Regions from separate parts of the Burkholderia lata genome, predicted to be linked through region 1. Evidence: riboswitches for the same ligand, from Rfam matches in the RefSeq annotation. Region 1 holds a riboswitch; each other region holds the start of a gene.

Region 1 (6,356 bases):
TCGACCGAGTAGAAATTGCGGCCCGTGGGCAGCACGTCCGGGCGGCCGCGCGACGGCGAGCCGCTCGGCCCCGGCGGCACGAAGCGGCCGTCGAGCCCGCGCAGCAGCTGGCGCATTTCCTCGCCGCCGCATGCGTCGAGCGCGGGCAGCAGCGTCGCGCGGACGCGCTCGATCACGGCGAGCGTGTGCGGCCAGTCGCCGGGAGGCGTCGCGTCGGTGCACGGGTCGCCGTCGTCGGCCGCACACAGCCCGTCCAGCCATTGCTGCGCGAGCCGTTCGAGCCGCTCGCGCGTATCGCCCGCGTGGCGCCACGGCGATGCGTCGAGCGCCTGCAGGATCGCCGGGCGCGGGCCAACCCACGGCGCGGCCCAGTCGGCCGCGAGCGGATCGAAGTCGTCGCCGAGCATCAGATCGCGCGCGAGCGCGCCGATCAGCCCCGCACGCAAGCCCTTGCCGTCGCCCACCGGAAAACGCGCGAGCGCGAGCAGCGTGTCGCGTCGCTGACGATCGATCGGCGATTCGCCGAACACGTGCAGCCCGTCGCGAATCTGCGCTTCCTTCAGTTCACACAGCCACGCATCGACGCGCGTGAGCAGCGCATCCTCGTCGCCCGTATCGCGCGGCGGCGACACACTCAGTTCATCGTGCAGCCGATGCTCGGCGATCGTCGCGAGGATCGTCTTGCGCAGCAGCTTCGCGCGCCGCGCATCGACCATCAGCGCTTCGTAGTATTCGTCGACCTGCCGCTCGAGATCCTGCAGCGGGCCGTAGTTTTCCGCGCGGGTGAGCGGCGGCATCAGGTGATCGATGATCACGGCCTGCGCGCGGCGCTTCGCCTGGCTGCCCTCGCCCGGATCGTTGACGATGAACGGATACAGGTGCGGCAGCGGCCCGAGCGTCAGGTCGGGCCAGCACGCGTCGGACAGCGCGACGCTCTTGCCCGGCAGCCATTCGAGGTTGCCGTGCTTGCCGAGGTGGATGACCGCGTCGATGCGATACGCATCGCGCAGCCAGAAATAGAACGCGAGATACGCGTGCGGCGGCACGAGATCCGCGTCGTGGTAACTCGCATAGTCGTTCTCGCCGCGCGAGCGCGACGGCTGGATGCCGACGAACACGTTGCCCGCGCGCCAGCCGGCGATCGTGAAACGCCCTTGCCGCAGCGTCGGGTCGGCTTCGGGCGGCCCCCAGCGTTCGTTCAGCGCATCGCGCACGGCCGCCGGCAGCCGCGCGAAACGCACGACGTAGTCGGCCAGCGGGAAGCTCTGGAACGCGGGGCGCAGCGCATGCACGGCCGCGTCGTTGGTCACGCCTTCGGTGAGCCGCGCGATCAGCGCGTCACCGTCGGGCGGCAGGTCGGCCACCGTGTAGCCCGCATCGCGCAGCGCCGCGAGCACGCGCAGCGCGGACGCCGGCGTGTCGAGCCCGACGCCGTTGCCGATCCGCCCTTCGCTTTGCGGATAGTTCGCGAGAATCAGCGCGACGCGCTTGTCGGCATTGCCGAGCGTGCGCAGCCGGCACCAGCCGCGCGCGAGCGCCGCGACGAACGCGATCCGCTCGGCGTCCGGCTGGTAGCGCACGACGTCGACCTCGGTGAGCGGGCAGCGGTACGCGAGCCCCTTGAAGCTCACCGCGCGCGTGACGATGCGGCCGTCGACCTCGGGCAGCGCGATGTGCATCGCGATATCGCGCGCATGCAGGCCCTGGTTGTCGGCCACCCACGCGTCGCGATTGCCGCCGGACAGGATCACCTGCAATACCGGCGCATCGCCGGCGAGCACGTCGTGTTCGGGGCTGTCGATCGCGCCGGCCGCGAACGCGGTCGTGTTCAGCACGAGCGCGACGTCGTGCGTGTCGCACAGCTGCGTGATGACTTCGCGGCTCACCGCGTCCTTCAGCGACGTGACCGCGATCGGCAGCGGATTCAGTCCTTCCTCGACGAGCGCATCGGCCAGCGCATCGAACACGGCCGTGTTCGCGGCCTGCCAGTGCGCACGATAGAACAGGATCGCGACGACGGGCGCGCCGGGCGTCCAGCGCGGCCGCCAGTCGTCGACGCTCGCGCGGTCGCGCGCCGGGTGATACAGCGCCGCGGCCGGCAGCGGGCGCGGCAGCTCGGGTTCGTCGCCGAACCCGAGCGTGTGGAATGCAATGCTGCGCAGCAGCGCCCCAGCGTTGTGCACGCCGCCTTCACGCAGGTAGCGCCACCACAGCCGGCACAGGTCGGGCGCGACGGTGCTCTTCGCGACGAGGTTCGGATCTTCCTGCAGGTCGCCCGAGAACATCGCGAGCTGCTGCCTGCGCTTCGACGCGAGCGACACGGCCTGCTCGATCCCGTACGGCCAGTACGCCTCGCCGCCGAGATGATCGATCACGACCGACTTCGCATGCTGCAGCACGTCGTCGACGTAGAAATCGACCGACGCCGGTTGCCGCAGGAACGTGACGTTCGCGAGCCGCACGCTCGGGAAACCGGCCGGCAGATGCGGCACGACACTCGCGAGCAGCGACAGCGTCGTGTCGGCCGAGCTCAGGATCACGATGTCGGCCGGCTGCTGGTCGATCCGGACGACGCCCTGCGTATCGTCGACGAAGCCGCCCGGCGTGGTGCGCAGCAGATGCATCGTGCGTTACGCCTGTTGCGGCTCGGCCGCGCACGCGGCGTCGAACGCGCGTTGCAGCACGGTCGCGTCGAGATCCTCGCCGATCAGCACGAAGCGGCTCGCGCGCGTTTCGCCATCCTGCCAGCGACGGTCGAAATAGCTGTCGAAGCGGCGGCCGACGCCCTGGATCACGAGGCGCATCGGCGCGCCGGGCAGCGCGGCGAAGCCTTTCGCGCGATAGATCGTGTGTGCCTCGACGACCCGCTGCAGCGCGGCGATCGTCGCTTCGCGCGTGCCGGCGTCGCCCGATACGACCACCGAGTCGAAATCGTCGTGATGGTGATCGTGATCGCCGTCCTCGGCCGAGCCGTGATGGTCGTGACGCAGGTGGATCGTTTCTTCCGATGCCGATTCGAGGCCGAGCAGCATCGCGAGATCGAGCTCGCCGCGCGTCGCGCGCACGATCTTCACCTGCGGCGGGATCTCGTCGCGGATCGCGGTTTCGATCTGCGCGAATTCCGCATCGCCGACGAGATCGGCCTTGTTCACGATCACGAGATCGGCGGACGACAGTTGATCGGCGAACAGCTCGTGCAGCGGCGATTCGTGATCGAGGTTCGGATCGGCGCGGCGCTGCGCGTCGACGGCCTGCGGGTTTTCCGCGAACTGGCCGCTCGCGGCGGCCGGCCCGTCGACCACGGTCACGACCGCATCGACCGTGAAGCTGTTGCGGATCGTCGGCCAGTTGAACGCCTGCACGAGCGGCTTCGGCAGCGCGAGGCCGGACGTCTCGATCAGCACGTGGTCGATGTCCGCGCGGCGCTCGACGAGCGCTTCCATCACCGGATAGAACTCTTCCTGCACGGTGCAGCACAGGCAGCCGTTCGCGAGTTCGTACAGCTGGCCCGCCGCTTCGCCCTGCGCGCCGTCGGCATCCTCGCAGCCGATGCCGCAGCCCTTGAGGATTTCGCCGTCGATGCCGAGCTCGCCGAATTCGTTGACGATCACCGCGATGCGGCGGCCTTCGGCGTGCTGCAGGATGTGGCGCATCAGCGTGGTCTTGCCGCTGCCGAGAAAGCCCGTGACGATCGTGACGGGAAGCTTGCGAAGGGTCATGGTAGGTCCTGTGTCGAAAATGGAATCAGGCCGGGATCGTCGCGTCGAAGGCGGCGTGGCAGTTCATCTGGCGGATCGCAGGCATGCCGCCGCGCGATCCGGACGGACAGTCGCGGGACGGGCGGGACGACGAATCGGACATGGTGCTTCCTTGCGAACGGTCGACATCGTGAATGCCAACACGGCGGCTGCCGGCCCGGCTCGCGCTGCCTGCCGTTTGCCTCGCCGGCCGGCGCGGGTTCGCGCGGGGGCACATCGGCGGAGGAAGCGGGCAACACGCGGGCGTCGGGCCTGCTGCGGCCGTGGACGATGCGCCGCCTCCCCGCGGCGCTGAACCCCAATGTTTAGGCCGGTATCCGGGCTGACGAACACGCCGCTTCGCCTTCCCGGATGCGCACAGCATCCAGTGGCGGTCGTCCGCATGCGCGCGGCATGCGGCGAAGCGGCGTTGCGACGCGCATGGGCGCGACGCGTTCGCTTACCGTTGCGGGGGCAGCACAGGTTGGCTCGACTGCGGCGCAGGCAGGCTCCCTGTTTCCCGTTTAACTGCGCGCACCGGAGCGGCGCGCGCGAGCACCAAAACGCGTGCGAGTGTAGGCGGCGCGGGCGAGAGCGTCAAGGCAGCGTCGGAGCCGGACGAGGCAGCGTCCAGGGACGGATGTGCAGACGATTGACGTGGCCGCGGAGATTTGTATACCGTCTTGTCCGGATGACGCCGTGTCGCCCAATTCAGGCGGCGCCTGACTGAACCGGCTGCATCGCCAGACTTCCATCGATTGGGGTTCGACATGAATGTCTCACGCATCGCACGCTACGGAATTGCGGCTCTGCTGATGCTCCAGCTTTCGATTGCGTTCGCGGCGGACTACCGGATCGAACGATGCGACAACCTGATCACGGTCGACCCATCCGGCAAACGCGTGATCAAGGTCGATCTGTCGATCAAGTTGCTGACGGATGCGGCGATCGCCCGCTTCGGCCAGTATGTGCTGTCGTACAACGCACAGTTCGCGAAGGTTGACGTCAATTCGGCGCAGACGGTACATGCCGACGGCTCGACGGTTTCGGTCGATGCTGCACAGGGCATCTTCGATCGTCCGGCACCCGTCGCGATCGCCGCGCCGCAATTCAGTGCAGAGCATTTGCGTATCGTCACGTTTCCCGCGCTCGCAAAAGGCGATTCGATCCGGCTGTCGTACACGCTGGCCGACACCGACACGCTGTTTCCCGGCAAATTCAGCGTGCAGCTCTCGTTTCCGCCGATCGAGGACTATCGCTCGGCGAACGTCACGCTCGACACGCCGGACGACATGCCGGTCGCGATCGACGCGCGTGGCATGCATCAATCGGCCGACGCGTCCCGCGACGGACGCCGGCTCCGTTCCTATCATTACGAAACGCCGCCGTCCGGCCCGCTCGACGAGCAAGCGAACACGGTGGCGTGGACGGATATCGGCCCCGTCTTCATCGCGAGCAACTTCTCCGGCTACGCGGAAATCGCCCACGCCTACCATATCCGCGCGTTCGATCAGCAGCAGCAGGACGACGCGATCCGCCAGCTCGCAAATTAGTTGACCACCGGGATCGCGGATCGGCGCCAACAGGCGATGCGGTTATACGCGTGGGTCGCACGCAACATCCGTTATGTCGGCGTGTATTTCGGCGCCGGGCCGGTCGTTCCGCATCGCGCCGACACGGTTCTCGCCAACCGCTACGGCGACTGCAAGGATCAGGCGACGCTGCTGTCCGCCCTGCTCGATGCAAAGGGCATCGAGAGCCATACCGTGTTGGTCAATCTCGGCAACCGCTATCGGTTGCCGGCCGTACCCGATGTCCTGACGTTCAATCATGCGATCGTATGGCTGCCGGAATTCGACGTGTTTGCCGACACCACGGTCGGCGTGCTGCCGTTCGGCGCACTGCAGTTCGAGGCGAGCGGCAAGCCCGCGCTCGACACCTCGACCGGCCAGTTGATCGTCACGCCGCCGCAGAACGGCCACAACAGCCGCTCATTGCTGGCTTATGCGGTCGATCTCGATCGTGACGGCAATGCGACGATGACGGGCGACATCACGCTCGACGGCCAGGAAGTCCAGCGGGCGCGCCAGATGTTCATCCACGTCCAGCCGAAGCGGCTTGCCGACGAGATGCTGCGCCGCTACGGCCTCGCGGGCGAGTTGCAGATGAGCCCGCGTCATCTCGACGACCTCGACCAGCCGTTCTCGATCGCATTGCACGGCGATCTGAACCAGTTGGCGCTGATGCCCGGCCCCGCGGCATTTGCGATCCCGTCGCTGCCCAACTTCGGTCAGATCCGGAGCTTCGCCGATTTCGTGCTCCAGGAGAAAAGCAAGGTATTTGAAGGCGTATGTGCCGGAACGCGGCTCGAGGAGCACTACCGGATCACATTGCCGGCCGACGCCCACCTGCTCGCAATCCCGCCGGACGTCTCCGTACGAGTCGGGGAAATCGCCTATCAGTCCACTTATCACCGTGAAGGCCGGACCGTCGACGTGACGCGCGTGCTCGATCGCAACCTCGGCAGCAACGTGTGCAGCGGCGCGAAGCTCGCCGCGTGGGCAGACGCCGCGCGCAGCATCTCGAAGGATCTGAAGCGGCAGATCCTGTATCGCTAGG
Region 2 (6,356 bases), on a different replicon from region 1:
GGGCCTGCCGTGCACGGCGAAGATGACGGCGTCGCCTTGCGTCAGCGGCACCACTTCCGCACGCGACTGCATGCGTGGTCGCTGTTCCGTCAGCACGAATTCGCCGCCAGTGAAATCGCTGCCCGGTGCCGACAGCAGGATCGCAACCTGAAGCGGAAAGACATGTTCGCCATACAGGTCCTGATGGAGGCAGTTGTAGTCGTCGGCGCCGTATTGCAGGATCAGCGGCGTCGGTCGCGTCTGTCCTGCTGCGTGGCAGCGATCGAGGAAGGTCGCGTGGTCTGCCGGATAGCGGACGTCGATCCCGAGTGCCTTGTTCCAGCGATTCGCGATTGGCGAGAGATGCGGGTAGATCGTCGCACGCAGCTCGGCGATGATCGCGGGGAGCGGGTACGCGAAATACTTGTATTCGCCGCGACCGAACCCGTGCCGCGCCATCACGACGCGCGAACGATAGAGCGCATCGCGCGGATAGAGCGATGCGAGCGTCGCGCACTCGCTTGCCGAGATCAGGCCCGGCACGCGCGCGCATCCGTAGCGATCGAGATCGGCATCGACAGTCGTCCAGTCGATCGCGTTGACGCGTTGCGCGATTTCCAGCGATTCGACGGCAGGTTGCAGGTCGGCAATGTTCACGGGCGTACCTCGGTTCGTCAGCAATGTGGCGCCATTCAGCCGTGCGGAATGCGTCGGCCGCATTGTCCGCACGGTGGCGCCCACGGTAAATGTTGATGCGCCCAGTCTACGGATGTCCATGCGCCAGCGCGCTCCAGATCTTGCGCTTCAATTCGGGAAAGAAAGAGGGTGAACGCCCACGACGGCATGGACGCACCGGATGCCTCGACGAGTCGAATTGGCGAAGCGAGGAAGCGAGGAAGCGAGGAAGCGAGGAAGCGAAGAAGCGAAGAAGCGAAGAAGCGAAGAAGCGAAGAAGCGAAGAAGCGAAGAAGCGAAGAAGCGAAGAAGCGAAGAAGCGAAGAAGCGAAGAAGCGAAGAAGCGAGGGTCGAATCTTCTGCAGCGGGCAGCCGGCTGTCGCCGGCCCCCCGCCGAATCACCGTTTATCCCACCGACCGGAACAGCCAATAGAGTCCGCCGGCAAGCACGATCGACGCCGGCAGCGTCAGCACCCACGCCAGCACGAGGCTGCGCACCGTGCCCCATTGCAAGCCCGATCCGTTCGCCGCCATCGTGCCTGCGACGCCTGACGACAGCACGTGCGTCGTCGATACGGGCAATCCGTACACGTCGGCTGCGCCGATCGTGAGCATCGCGACGAGTTCGGCCGACGCGCCCTGTCCGTACGTCAGATGCTGCTTGCCGATTTTCTCGCCGACGGTCACGACGATCCGCTTCCAGCCCACCATCGTGCCGAGGCCCAGTGCGATCGCGACCGCAACCTTCACCCAAGTCGGAATGAACTTGGTTGCGTGGTCGAGCTGCTTGCGATAGTTGTCGATCGCGAGCTTGTCGTCGGCGGCGAACGCGGGCTGACCGGACTTCTCGATCAGGCGGATTGCTTCGGATACCAGATACATCGTGTTGCGCACGTTGTCGACGTCACGCTGCGGCACGGCCGCCATCGAGCCCGATGCACCGACCGCGGTCGCGAGCGACGTGGACAACTGCTGCACGGCGGGGATCACGGCCGGCGTCAGTTCGCGATGCTGGACGTAAAGCTCGACGTCAGCGCGCGGGTTCGCGGACGGTGCGACGCCGTTCGTGTACTTCCCGAACGTCGCGGCTGCCTGGTTCGCGACCGCTACGAAGGTCTGCGTCTCGGCCGGCGTGACGGCCTTGTTCAGCGCGTAGGCGGCCGGCACCGTGCCGATCAGGATCAGCATGATGAGGCCCATCCCTTTCTGCCCGTCGTTCGAGCCGTGCGCGAACGACACGCCGGTGCAGGTCAGGATCAGCAGGCAGCGAATCCAGAACGGCGGCGGCTGATCCTTCGGCGGCTCCTTGTACAGCTCCGGAATCTTCACGAGGGTTTTCAGCACGAGCAGCAGCAGCGCCGCGCACAGGAAGCCGACGATCGGCGAGAACAGCAGCGACTTGCCGACACCGAGCGCCTGGCCCCAGTCGACACCGCTCGTGCCGGACGGCCCGTGCATCAGCTGGTTCATCAGCCCGACGCCGATGATCGACCCGATCAGCGTATGCGAGCTCGACGACGGCAACCCGAAATACCAGGTCGCGAGGTTCCACACGATCGCGGCGATCAGCAGCGCGAACACCATCGAGAAGCCCGCACCGCTGCCCACCTGCAGGATCAGCTCGACCGGCAGAAGCTGCAGGATGCCGAACGCGACAGCACCGCTCGAGATCATCACGCCGAGGAAGTTCCACAGGCCGGACCAGATCACCGCGACGTTCGGCGTCAGCGAGTGCGTATAGATCACGGTGGCCACCGCGTTCGCGGTGTCGTGGAAACCGTTGACGAACTCGAAGCCGAGCGCGATCAGCAGCGCGGCGCCGAGCATCAGGTACGGGAACAGCGATCCTTCGCGCATCGGCGACAGATCGTCGATCAGGTGCGTGGCGATATAGATTGCACCGATCGCGAGCACCAGCAGGAAGACGGCATAGCCGAGCTGCCTGGTGCGCTCGACGGAACCCGAATTGTTCGGGGTAGACGAAGCAGGTTGATTCATGACGGTATCTCGTAAGGGAACCGCGACCGATCCTAGCTTCGGCTAGCAGTCAGTTTGATGACAGCAGGGACAACGAACGGAGTGTCTTACAGCGACGTAAGGTGAGCGTCGCGATTACGATGCGACGCATCGGCTTGCGTCGTGGTCCACAAAGTGAACGCAACACGGCGGGAGGCTATGTGGCAGTGTCGCGCCGATCGTCGTCGGCGATCAACATCCATCCGTGCGGCGACGCAGCGAATGTCGTGCACGACAGCGGTGCGACGTCGATGCGGGTTGCCGCGCCGGGATCCATCCGCAGCGCATGCGCGACGGCCGCGCGAACGATCGGCGCATGCGTGATGGCGACGATGTCGCGGCCGTGTTGCAGCGCGTTCAACCATGTGCCGGCACGGCGCATCGCTGCGTCGAACGATTCGCCGCCGTGCGGCGACGCGGACGGATCGCCGATCCACGCGCTCAATTCGTCAGGCATGTCGCGCGCGAGGTCGTGCAGCCGCTTGCCACGCCAGTTCCGGTAATCGATGTCGCGCAGTGCGTCATCGACGTCGGCGTGCAGGCCGAGCGCATCGGCGGTCTGCACCGCACAGCGGGCCGGGCTGCACAACACGAGCGCGCCGGTCACGCCTGTCCACCGGTCGCGCAGTGCCAAGGCTTCGGCGAGCCCGTGCGCGTCGAGCGGATCGTCGTCGGGAAACGTGCCGGTACGCATCGCGCGGGTCGATGCGTGTGCGATCAGGCGCAGCGAGGCATGCATGTTCATGTCGTGTTTCGGATGACCCGGGACGGGTGCGTTCGTTCACCTGTCGCCGCTTCAATACGCGAACGTTCGCGCGTACAATTCGCCCGATACGAAACGCGGAAGCCGGTTCAATTCCGGCGCGGTCGCGCCACTGTAACCGGTGATCCATGATCCCGGAAGCCAGACCTGCCTTCGTACCCATCCAACATTTGTCGGGGCGCGATTCCCCTGAGGTGCATCCATGAGCGAAGCAGTGCTGAAGCCGGCGGTCGTGCCGGCGCCCATCCCCGTCCGTGAATTGTTGCCGTGGGCCGTGTTCGTCGGCCTGATCCTGTTGCTCGCGATTTACTTCGTCGGCGCGGAACAGGGTGCGACGTCGCTCGTGCCGGGCATGTACGTCCACGAATTCGTCCACGACGGTCGCCATCTGCTCGGCTTCCCCTGCCACTGACGCGGAGTTCATGATGGTCGGAAAGCTGCTCATGCGCGGGATGCTCGCAGGCATCGCCGCAGGCCTTCTCACGTTCGGTTTCGCGAAAGTCGTCGGCGAACCGCAAGTCGATCAGGCAATCTCCTTTGAAGAAAAACTCGATGCCGCCAAGGGCGACGCGCCGGAACCCGAGCTAGTGAGCCGCCACACGCAGGCCGGCCTCGGTCTGCTGACGGGCGTCGTGACCTACGGCGCGGCATTCGGCGGACTGTTCTCGCTGGTCTTTGCGTACGCGTATGGCCGAGGCAGCCGCCTCCCGGCACGGCCGCTGGCCGCGTGGCTCGCGCTGGCTGCGTTCATCGCCCTCGTGATCGTGCCGAACATCAAGTACCCGGCCAATCCGCCGTCGGTCGGCGACCCGGACACGATCGGCTATCGCACGGGCCTGTTCTTCCTGATGATTGCGATCTCGATCGCGACGATGGTGTTCTCGGTCAACGTGCGCCGCCACCTGCTGGCAAAGCTCGGCCAATGGAACGCGTCGATTGTCGCGGGGCTCGTGTTCGTCGCGATCATCGCGGCCGTGCAGCTCGGGCTGCCGTCGATCAACGAAGTGCCGGCAGCGTTCCCGGCCGCCGTGCTGTGGAAGTTCCGCGTCGCGGCGATCGGCATGCAGGTGATCACGTGGACGACGATCGGCCTGCTGTTCGGCGCATGGGTCGAACGCACCGAACGCGTCGGCATGCGCGCCGCCTGACGCGCATCGCAACGGGGCGCGTCTAGCGCAGCATGCGCGGCGCGCTCCACGTCGATTCGCGCGCCAGCGCGACGAACGCGGCCAGATAGTCGATCGACGCATCCGCTTCGCGGATGCCGAGGAAGATCTGCTTCGCAATTCCCTTCTTGCCGAGCTTGACCGGCACGACCGGCATCCGGTCGGCGTATTCGTCGGCCAGCCATCTCGGCAGCGCGGCCACGCCGCGCCCGCTCGCGACCATCTGCAGCATGATGTCGGTCGTCTCGATCGACTTGTGCCGCTTCGGCACGATGCCGGCCGGCGTCAGGAACTGGTTGTAGATGTCGAGCCGGTCGGTTTCGACCGGGTAAGTGATCAGGATCTCGTCGGTCAGCTGTTCGGGCGTCACGTAGTCGGCGTTCGCGAACCGGTGTGAATCGGCGACCACCAGCACCTGCTCGTAGTCGAACACAGGGTCGAAGCGCAGGCCCGGCTTGTTCAGCGGATCGGGCGTCACGAGCACGTCGATGTCATAGCCGAACAGCGCGCCGATGCCGCCAAACTGGAAGCGCTGCTTCACGTCCACGTCGACGTCGGGCCAGCGCGACAGGTAAGGCGACACGACCTTCAGCAGCCACTGGTAGCACGGGTGGCACTCCATCCCGATGCGCAGCGTGCCGCGCTCGCCTTTCGCGTACTGCTTCATCCGCTCCTCGGCGAGCTCGAACTGCGGCAGCAGCCGGTTCGCCAGCTTCAGCAGATACTGCCCGCCCTGCGTGAGCCGCAGGCCGCGACCCTCGCGATCCCAGATCGGCGTGCCGAGCTGCTGCTCGATTTTCCGGACGGTATGGCTGAGCGCCGATTGCGTGAGATGCAGCGTATTGGCGGCCGCGGTCAGCGAGCCCTGGCGCTCGACCTCACGAATGACGACGAGATGGAATCGTTCCAGCATGGATTTCGCTCGCGCAACGAATGCATGAATAACTTTAATGGATGAATGAAATAATGCCATTTTATTTCATGATTTGAAATCCCTATGATGATTGCCGGACCTTCAATTTCTCTTCTGGACGGCGCTCATGGTCACGACACACAACCTCGGTTTTCCGCGCATTGGCGCCAAGCGCGAACTCAAGTTCGGTCTTGAACGCTACTGGAAGGGCGAATCGTCGCGCGGCGCGCTGAAGGCGCTCGGCGCCGAGCTGCGCCAGCGTCACTGGAACGACCAGCGCGACCTCGACCTGGCCCCGGTCGGCGACTTCGCGTTCTACGATCAGGTGCTCGACATGAGCTTCACGCTCGGCAACCTGCCGAAGCGCGTGCAGGGCTTCCACGGCGACGCGCTCGACAACTATTTCCGCGTCGCGCGCGGTCGTTCGGCACAGTCGGCGGAAGAGCACGCCGCGTGCTGCGGCGGAGTGTCGGCCGGCGAAATGACGAAGTGGTTCGATACGAACTACCACTACATCGTGCCGGAGTTCCACGCGGACACGAACTTCTCGCTTGACCCGTCGCGCCTGCTGCAGCAACTGGCGGAAGCGCAGGCGCAGGGCGTGGCCGCGAAGCCGGTGATCGTCGGCCCGGTCACGTACCTGTGGCTCGGCAAGGCGAAGGACGATTCGGACCGCCTCGCGTTGCTGCCGAAGCTGCTGCCGGTGTACGGCGCGCTGCTCGATACGCTGACCGCGCAGGGCGTCGAATGGGTGCAGATCGACGAACCGATTCTCGTCACCGAACTCGACGCGGCATGGCAGCAAGCCTTCAGGACCGCGTACGCTGCGCTCGAAACGCGTCGG
Region 3 (6,356 bases), 1.1 Mb from region 1:
GAAAGGCGCCCGTTGCGAGCAGCGTCGCGGCCATCGACAACCCGACCGCGATCGACGGCGGCAACACGCGCAGCGCGGCGAGATAGACAAGCGCGCCCCACGCGCCGACACATGCGCCGACGAGCGGGAAATATCGCGCGGCCTGGTCGAGATCGCCGGCTGCGTAGCCGATCGAGCGCGGCACGGGCACGCGTGTGAAATAGCCGAGCGCGACAAAGAAGTAGCGCAGTTCGGCCTGCACGCCGCGCGCGCGATCAGGCGTCACGATTGTCGACGCCGGCGGATTCGAAGCTCGCCATCTCCGTGAGGAACGCAGCCGCCGCACGCACGAGCGGCAGCGCAAGCGCGGCGCCCGTGCCTTCGCCGAGCCGCAGGTCGAGCGCGAGCAGCGTCTTCGCGCCGAAATGCTCGAGCATGCGCCGGTGTCCGGCCTCGTGCGACGTATGTGAGAACACGCAGTAGTCGCGCACGCCGGGCGCGATGCGCTCGGCAACCAGCAGCGCGGCCGTCGCGATGAAGCCGTCGACGAGGATCGTCATCCGCTCGCTCGCGGCCGCGAGATACGCGCCCGTCATCATCGCGATCTCGAAGCCGCCGAACGTCGCGAGCACATCGAGCGGTGCAATGGCGTGCGAGTGCTTGACGAGCGCACGGCCGAGCACCGCACGCTTGTGCGCGAGGCCCTGGTCGTCGAGGCCGGTGCCGCGCCCGACGCACGCGTCGATCGGCACGCTGAGCAGGCGGCTCATCAGGCACGCGGCCGACGACGTGTTCGCGATCCCCATCTCGCCGAAGCCGATCACGTTCGTGCCGAGCGACGCGTGCAGGCGCACGCGCGCCGCGCCGGCCGCGAGTGCCGTCATCGCCTCGTCGCGCGTCATCGCCGGCTCCGCCGCGAAGTTGCGCGTCCCGCGCGCGACCGGCAGCGACACCAGCCGGTCGGACAGCGGCAGCGGCGACGCAACACCCGCATCGACGATCTCGAGCGTGCTCTGCGCGACGCCCGAGAACGCGTTGATTGCCGCTCCGCCGGCGAGGAAGTTCGCGACCATCTGCGCGGTCACCGCTTGCGGATAAGGACTCACGCCCTCGACGGCAATCCCGTGATCACCGGCAAACACGATCATCACCGGACGCTGCACGACCGGCCGCTCGGTGTGCTGGATCAGGCCGATCTGCAGCGCGATCGCCTCGAGCTGGCCAAGGCTGCCGGGCGGCTTGGTCTTGTGGTCGATCACGTGCTGCAGGCGCTTGCGCAGCACATCGTCGAGCGGCGCGATCGCGGGCGGGAAGTGGGTCGAGGTCGTCATCGAAAAGCCGTGTCGTTGGCGCGGTGTGCGCCGCGCATCGGAAAAGAAAGGGTCATTGTCGCTCGGGCCACGCCGGCAGCAGCGCATCGCGGCCATTCTCGCGGATCAGCACGAGCGGATAACCGAACGCATCGCTCGCGCGCTCGGGCGTCAGCACGTCGTGCACGGGGCCGGCCCACGCGTGGCCGCGGCCGTCGAGCAACAGCGCATGCGTCGCGAAACGCCGCGCGAGATTCAGATCATGGCACGAGAACAGCACCGTGCGCGGGCCCGCGTCGAGCCATGCGGCCAGCGCGGTCAGGCAATCGATCTGGTGATGCAGGTCGAGATGCGCGAGCGGCTCGTCGAGCAGCATCAGCGGCGCATCCTGACACAGCGTCGCGGCCAGCGCGACGCGCTGGCGCTCGCCGCCCGACAGCGACAGCACGTCGCGCGACGCCAGAGCCGTGAGATCGAACGTCGCCAGCGCGTCGCGCGCGGCCGCGCGATCGCCGTCACGCTCCCAGCCCCAACCCCCGAGATACGGAAAGCGGTTGAGCAACACCGTGTCGAATACGGTCGCGCTGAATGCGTCGTGCAGTTGCTGCGGCATCAGCGCACGGCGCTGCGCGAGTTGCTCGGGCGGCCATGCGGCAAGCGGCCGGCCGTCGATCTCGACGTGTCCGCCGGCCGGCGGCTGCAGCCCCGCGAGTGTCGCGAGCAGCGTCGTCTTGCCCGCGCCGTTCGGCCCGGCGACGCACCAGATTTCGCCGGGACGAAACACCTGGGTGAAGCCGTCGAGCAGCGTGCGCGCGCCGGCCTTCAGCGTCAGGCCGACGGCCGCGTAGTTCATGTCACCGGCCGTGGCGTGCAGTGCGGCCCCCGTCATCGCATCGGCCTCCTCAACAACATCCACAGGAACACCGGCACGCCGATCAATGCGGTCATCACGCCGACCGGCAGTTGCGCGGGCGCGATCGCAGTGCGTGCGAGCAGGTCGGCCGCCATCACGCCGCCGCCGCCCGCGAGCATCGCGGCCGGCAGCAGCATCCGCTGGTCGTTGCCGAAAGCGAGCCGCAGCGCATGCGGCACGACGAGGCCGACGAAACCGATCGTGCCGGCCGTCGTCACCGCGGCCGCGGCGGCCAGCGATGCGACGAGATAGATCCGCACGCGCAGGCGCGCAACGGGCACGCCGAGCGCGAGCGCGGTCGCATCGCCGCGCAGCAGCACGTTCAGTTGCGGCGCGGCCGGCAACGCGACGCATGCGGCCAGCAACAGCGCACCGCACGCGAACCACGGCGTGGTCACGCCGTTCAGGTCGCCGGTCAGCCAGAAGATGATCCCGCGCAATCGTGCATCGGGCGCGAGCGACAGCAGCAGCGTGACGAGCGCGCCCCACCCCGCCGCGATCACGACGCCCGTGAGCAGCAGCCGCGGCGAAGCATCGCGCGATTCGCCGCGCCACAGCTCGCGGCGCGCAAGACCGAGCACGAGCGCGACCGACACGAGCGAGCCGGCAAACGCCGACGCATCGACGAGCCACCACGCGCCGCCCGCGATCATCGCGACGAGCGCAAAGCCGGCTGCGCCACCCGACACGCCGAGCACGTACGGCTCCGCGAGCGGATTGCGCAGCAGCACCTGCAGCAGTGCACCGGCCAGCGCGAGCAGCGCGCCGCATGCGAAGCCCGCGAGCGCGCGCGGCAGGCGCAGCGTGCGGACGATATCGGCGAACAGCGCGTCGCCGCCATGCGGCACGAGCGACGCGAGCGCCTGCCATGGCGACATCGGCACGCTGCCGATCGACAGTGACGCGACGAACAGCAACGCGACCGCTGCAGCCAGCAGGGCCCAGATCGCGGTGGCGCGCGCGGCGCTCATGCCGCGTACGGCGCCGCACACGACGTGCGGCGCACCCGCTTGCGGGTGCCGGCCGGTCGTGACTTGAGCGCCGCGCGGACGATTGGGGTCAGCATCGAAGAAGATTCCGTGAAGCATTGCGCGCCCCGCCTCCCCGCAGGCCGCGCGTCACGAAGCCCGTGCGGGCTCCCCGTCTCGGCCGGTATCCGGGCTGGCGGCGGTCCGGCTCGCCTTCCCGCGCGATGACGCGCAGTGGCCCGCGTCCGCATGCAGAACCTGCACGTGAAACGCGCCCGAGCCGGCCTGCGTCATCGGACGCGGCCGCTTACCGTTGCGGGGGCAGCGCAGGTTGGCGGGCTTCCGGCGCCCGCGCCCTGCTTCCCGTTTAACCGCGCGTTCCACGCGCGAGCACCGAGGCGGCGCCAGTTTAGGAGCGGGTCGCGCGAGCGTCAAGGAAGCGTCCGGACACGCACAGGAAGCGCTGATTCGCCGCAAGAAGCAGGGGTGTTACGACTGGAAACGTTACAGATGTCGGATTGCGCGTTATTCCGCGCTAAAATGCTGGGTCTTTAGAGGACGCAGCAAATGCTCAACGAACTCGAAACCCTATCTCAAAATATTGGCCGTCTGATTTCGCTGAACAAGCGCTATCACTCGGAACGGCTCGCGCTCGAGGAGCAGGTCGCGCAATTGCGCGCGGATGCGGACGCTGTCCGCGCGGAACTCGCGCAACTGCGCGACGAACGCAATGCACTTGCGGCCGAGCGTGACACGCTGTCGGCAAAGATCGACGACGCCCAGGTGAAACTGAACGCGATTCTCGAAAAGCTGCCGCGCTCGAAAAGTGCGGAGCAAGCCGACAACCAGCTCGACCTGCTGGATGGGCAGGCGCGTGCGGATGGCGATGACGCGGCCAGCCACGGAGAACATGCATGAGCACCAAGCAGATCGAAGTCTCGATTCTCGGTCAGGCCTATCGGCTCGCCTGCTCGGCCGAGACCGAAGCGGCACTGCTCGAAGCGGTCGCGCGTGTCGACGCCGAAATGTCGAAAATCCGCTCGAACAGCTCGGTACGCGGCACCGATCGCATCGCCGTGATGGCGGCGCTGTCGCTCGCGTCCGAATTGCTGCGGCTGCAAACGAGCGTGCGGCACGGTGAAGCATTTCCCGCGGAGGAAATCCGTCGTACAATGCACCAGATGAACGAACAGCTCGGCGCGGTGCTCGCACAGCACGAGACGCAGTAACGTTTTAATCGATGCGTCGATTCCGCTTGATCTCGGCGATCAACGGTGGTCAAATTGGCGCATCGAATCACAGTTCAGTCAGCTTCCCTGCCTGGTTCGCCAAGGTCATATATTCCTTGAACCAATGCCATGTGCACGGTTGCGGAAATTTGTAGCACGGGCGCGCGCGTCACTCTGTCTGATGTACCCGAAGTGCTGCTAACTGCGACCAATTCTGAACCTCAGGTTCAGGATGCCGGCCTAGCGGCCAAGGCGGGGGCCTATCCAACGGCATCGGGCGAAGCCCGGTGCCGTTTTCTTTTGTAGCAGCCTCTTTCTGCGTCGATCACGATCCATGCAATACTGGCTGATGAAGTCCGAACCGGACGAAGCAAGCATCGACGATCTCGCCAACGCACCGCAGCGCTCGCTGCCGTGGACCGGCGTGCGCAACTATCAGGCGCGCAATTTCATGCGCGACACGATGAAGATCGGCGACGGCGTGCTGTTCTATCACTCGAGCTGCCCCGAGCCGGGCATCGCGGGCCTCGCCGAAGTGTCGTCGACGCCCTACCCCGACCCCACGCAGTTCGATCCGAAAAGCCCCTATTACGACCCGAAGTCGACTCAGGAAGCACCGCGCTGGCTGCTCGTCGACGTGTGCTACGTGAAAAAATCGCCACTCGTGCCGCTTGCGGCGCTGCGCGAACACGACGAACTCGCCGACATGCGCGTGCTCGCACGCGGCAACCGGCTGTCGATCACGCCGGTCACGCGCGCCGAATGGCGCTTCATCACCGAAAAGCTGATGAAGTAGGCGCACGCCAAAGGTCAAATCTGGTCAGTACGCACCGCCGCCACGGAACTCGCGGCACTTTCGCGCGGCCTAAGCAACCGCTGTCGGCCGATCAGGCCGGCTGTCGTTTTTTTCGTCGCGCGGTACGCCCGCGTCGTGCACGCGCGATCCGCGTGTACGCCCTCGCACAAGGAGTCCAACAATGACCAAGAAATCCGCACTCGCGCTGTCGCTCGCCCTTGCCGCCGCCGTTCCCGTCGCGCTGACGCTCGCGTCGACCACCGCGCACGCGCAAACCGCGAACCCGCACTTTCCGGAGCCGGCAGGCGTGCTGTCGCTGTCGTCGCAGGCCAGCGCCGACGTGCCGCAGGACATCATCCACATCACGCTGTTCTACGAGCAGCAAGCCAAGGATCCGGGCAGCCTCACCGCTCAGTTGAACCAGCGCGCCGACGCAGCGCTGTCGCAGGCGAAGGGTGTATCGGGCGTCACCGCACACACGGGCGCATTCTCCGTGTACCCGAGCACCGATCGCGACGGCAAGATCTCCGCATGGCGCGGCCGCACCGAGGTCGCGCTCGAATCGCGCGATTTCGCGGCGGCGTCGAAGCTTGCCGGCCAGTTGTCGAACCTGATGCAGGTCGCGAACGTCGAGTTCTCGCTGTCGCCCGAAGCACAGCGTGCCGCCGAGCAGAAGCTCACGACCGAAGCGATCAAGTCGTTCCGCGCCCGCGCGGACGAAGCCGCGAAGGCATTCGGCTACGGCAGCTACACGATCCGCGACGTGAACGTCGGCGGCGGCCGCAACGTGCAGCCGTACCCGCGCATGATGGCGATGGCCGCGGCGCCGATGGACAGCGCGAAGATGAGCGCACCGATCGCAGTCGAAGGCGGCAAGGCCACCGTGTCGGTCACCGTCAACGGCTCCGTGCAGATGAAGTAACGCACAGCGCACGGCAGTCCGAAATGAAAAACGCCGGCCCTCGGGCCGGCGTTTTTCATTGACCTGCATGTTGCCGATGCACACGCCGATCGCGCGTGCATCGGCGCCGCATCACGCAGCGGCATTCGCCGCGCGGCGGCGATACGCCCAGACCATCAGCGCGACGCCCGCGAGGATCATCGGCAGCGACAGCCACTGCCCCATCGACAGGCCGAGCGCGAGCAGGCCGAGGAAGTCGT

What was found. A riboswitch is a leader RNA that binds a small molecule or an ion and turns the genes downstream of it on or off. The one in region 1 is predicted to bind cobalamin.
Region 2: linked by a shared signal. The riboswitch ahead of BCEP18194_RS24585 (CbtB domain-containing protein) and the one ahead of cobW (cobalamin biosynthesis protein CobW) in region 1 are both predicted to bind cobalamin.
Region 3: linked by a shared signal. The riboswitch ahead of BCEP18194_RS19110 (FecCD family ABC transporter permease) and the one ahead of cobW (cobalamin biosynthesis protein CobW) in region 1 are both predicted to bind cobalamin.

Annotation. Positions count from the first base shown of each region.
Region 1 covers NC_007510.1:1,816,625-1,822,980, reverse strand. Annotated here, with positions in the region: gene cobN (cobaltochelatase subunit CobN) at 1-2,624, opposite strand, end outside; gene cobW (cobalamin biosynthesis protein CobW) at 2,631-3,719, opposite strand; cobalamin riboswitch at 4,050-4,315, opposite strand; gene BCEP18194_RS14135 (DUF3857 domain-containing protein) at 4,553-5,290, shown strand; gene BCEP18194_RS14130 (transglutaminase-like domain-containing protein) at 5,327-6,355, shown strand.
Region 2 covers NC_007511.1:388,028-394,383, forward strand. Annotated here, with positions in the region: gene BCEP18194_RS24570 (2OG-Fe(II) oxygenase) at 1-636, opposite strand, end outside; gene BCEP18194_RS24575 (inorganic phosphate transporter) at 1,060-2,652, opposite strand; gene BCEP18194_RS24580 (histidine phosphatase family protein) at 2,828-3,415, opposite strand; cobalamin riboswitch at 3,465-3,602, shown strand; gene BCEP18194_RS24585 (CbtB domain-containing protein) at 3,636-3,845, shown strand; gene BCEP18194_RS24590 (CbtA family protein) at 3,859-4,581, shown strand; gene BCEP18194_RS24595 (LysR family transcriptional regulator) at 4,604-5,512, opposite strand; gene metE (5-methyltetrahydropteroyltriglutamate--homocysteine S-methyltransferase) at 5,640-6,356, shown strand, end outside.
Region 3 covers NC_007510.1:2,898,706-2,905,061, forward strand. Annotated here, with positions in the region: gene BCEP18194_RS19095 (adenosylcobinamide-GDP ribazoletransferase) at 1-265, opposite strand, end outside; gene cobT (nicotinate-nucleotide--dimethylbenzimidazole phosphoribosyltransferase) at 255-1,310, opposite strand; gene BCEP18194_RS19105 (ABC transporter ATP-binding protein) at 1,363-2,178, opposite strand; gene BCEP18194_RS19110 (FecCD family ABC transporter permease) at 2,175-3,290, opposite strand; cobalamin riboswitch at 3,333-3,583, opposite strand; gene BCEP18194_RS19115 (ATPase) at 3,738-4,088, shown strand; gene BCEP18194_RS19120 (cell division protein ZapA) at 4,085-4,399, shown strand; RNA gene ssrS (6S RNA) at 4,481-4,662, shown strand; gene BCEP18194_RS19125 (EVE domain-containing protein) at 4,734-5,195, shown strand; gene BCEP18194_RS19130 (SIMPL domain-containing protein) at 5,377-6,117, shown strand; gene lgt (prolipoprotein diacylglyceryl transferase) at 6,229-6,356, opposite strand, start outside.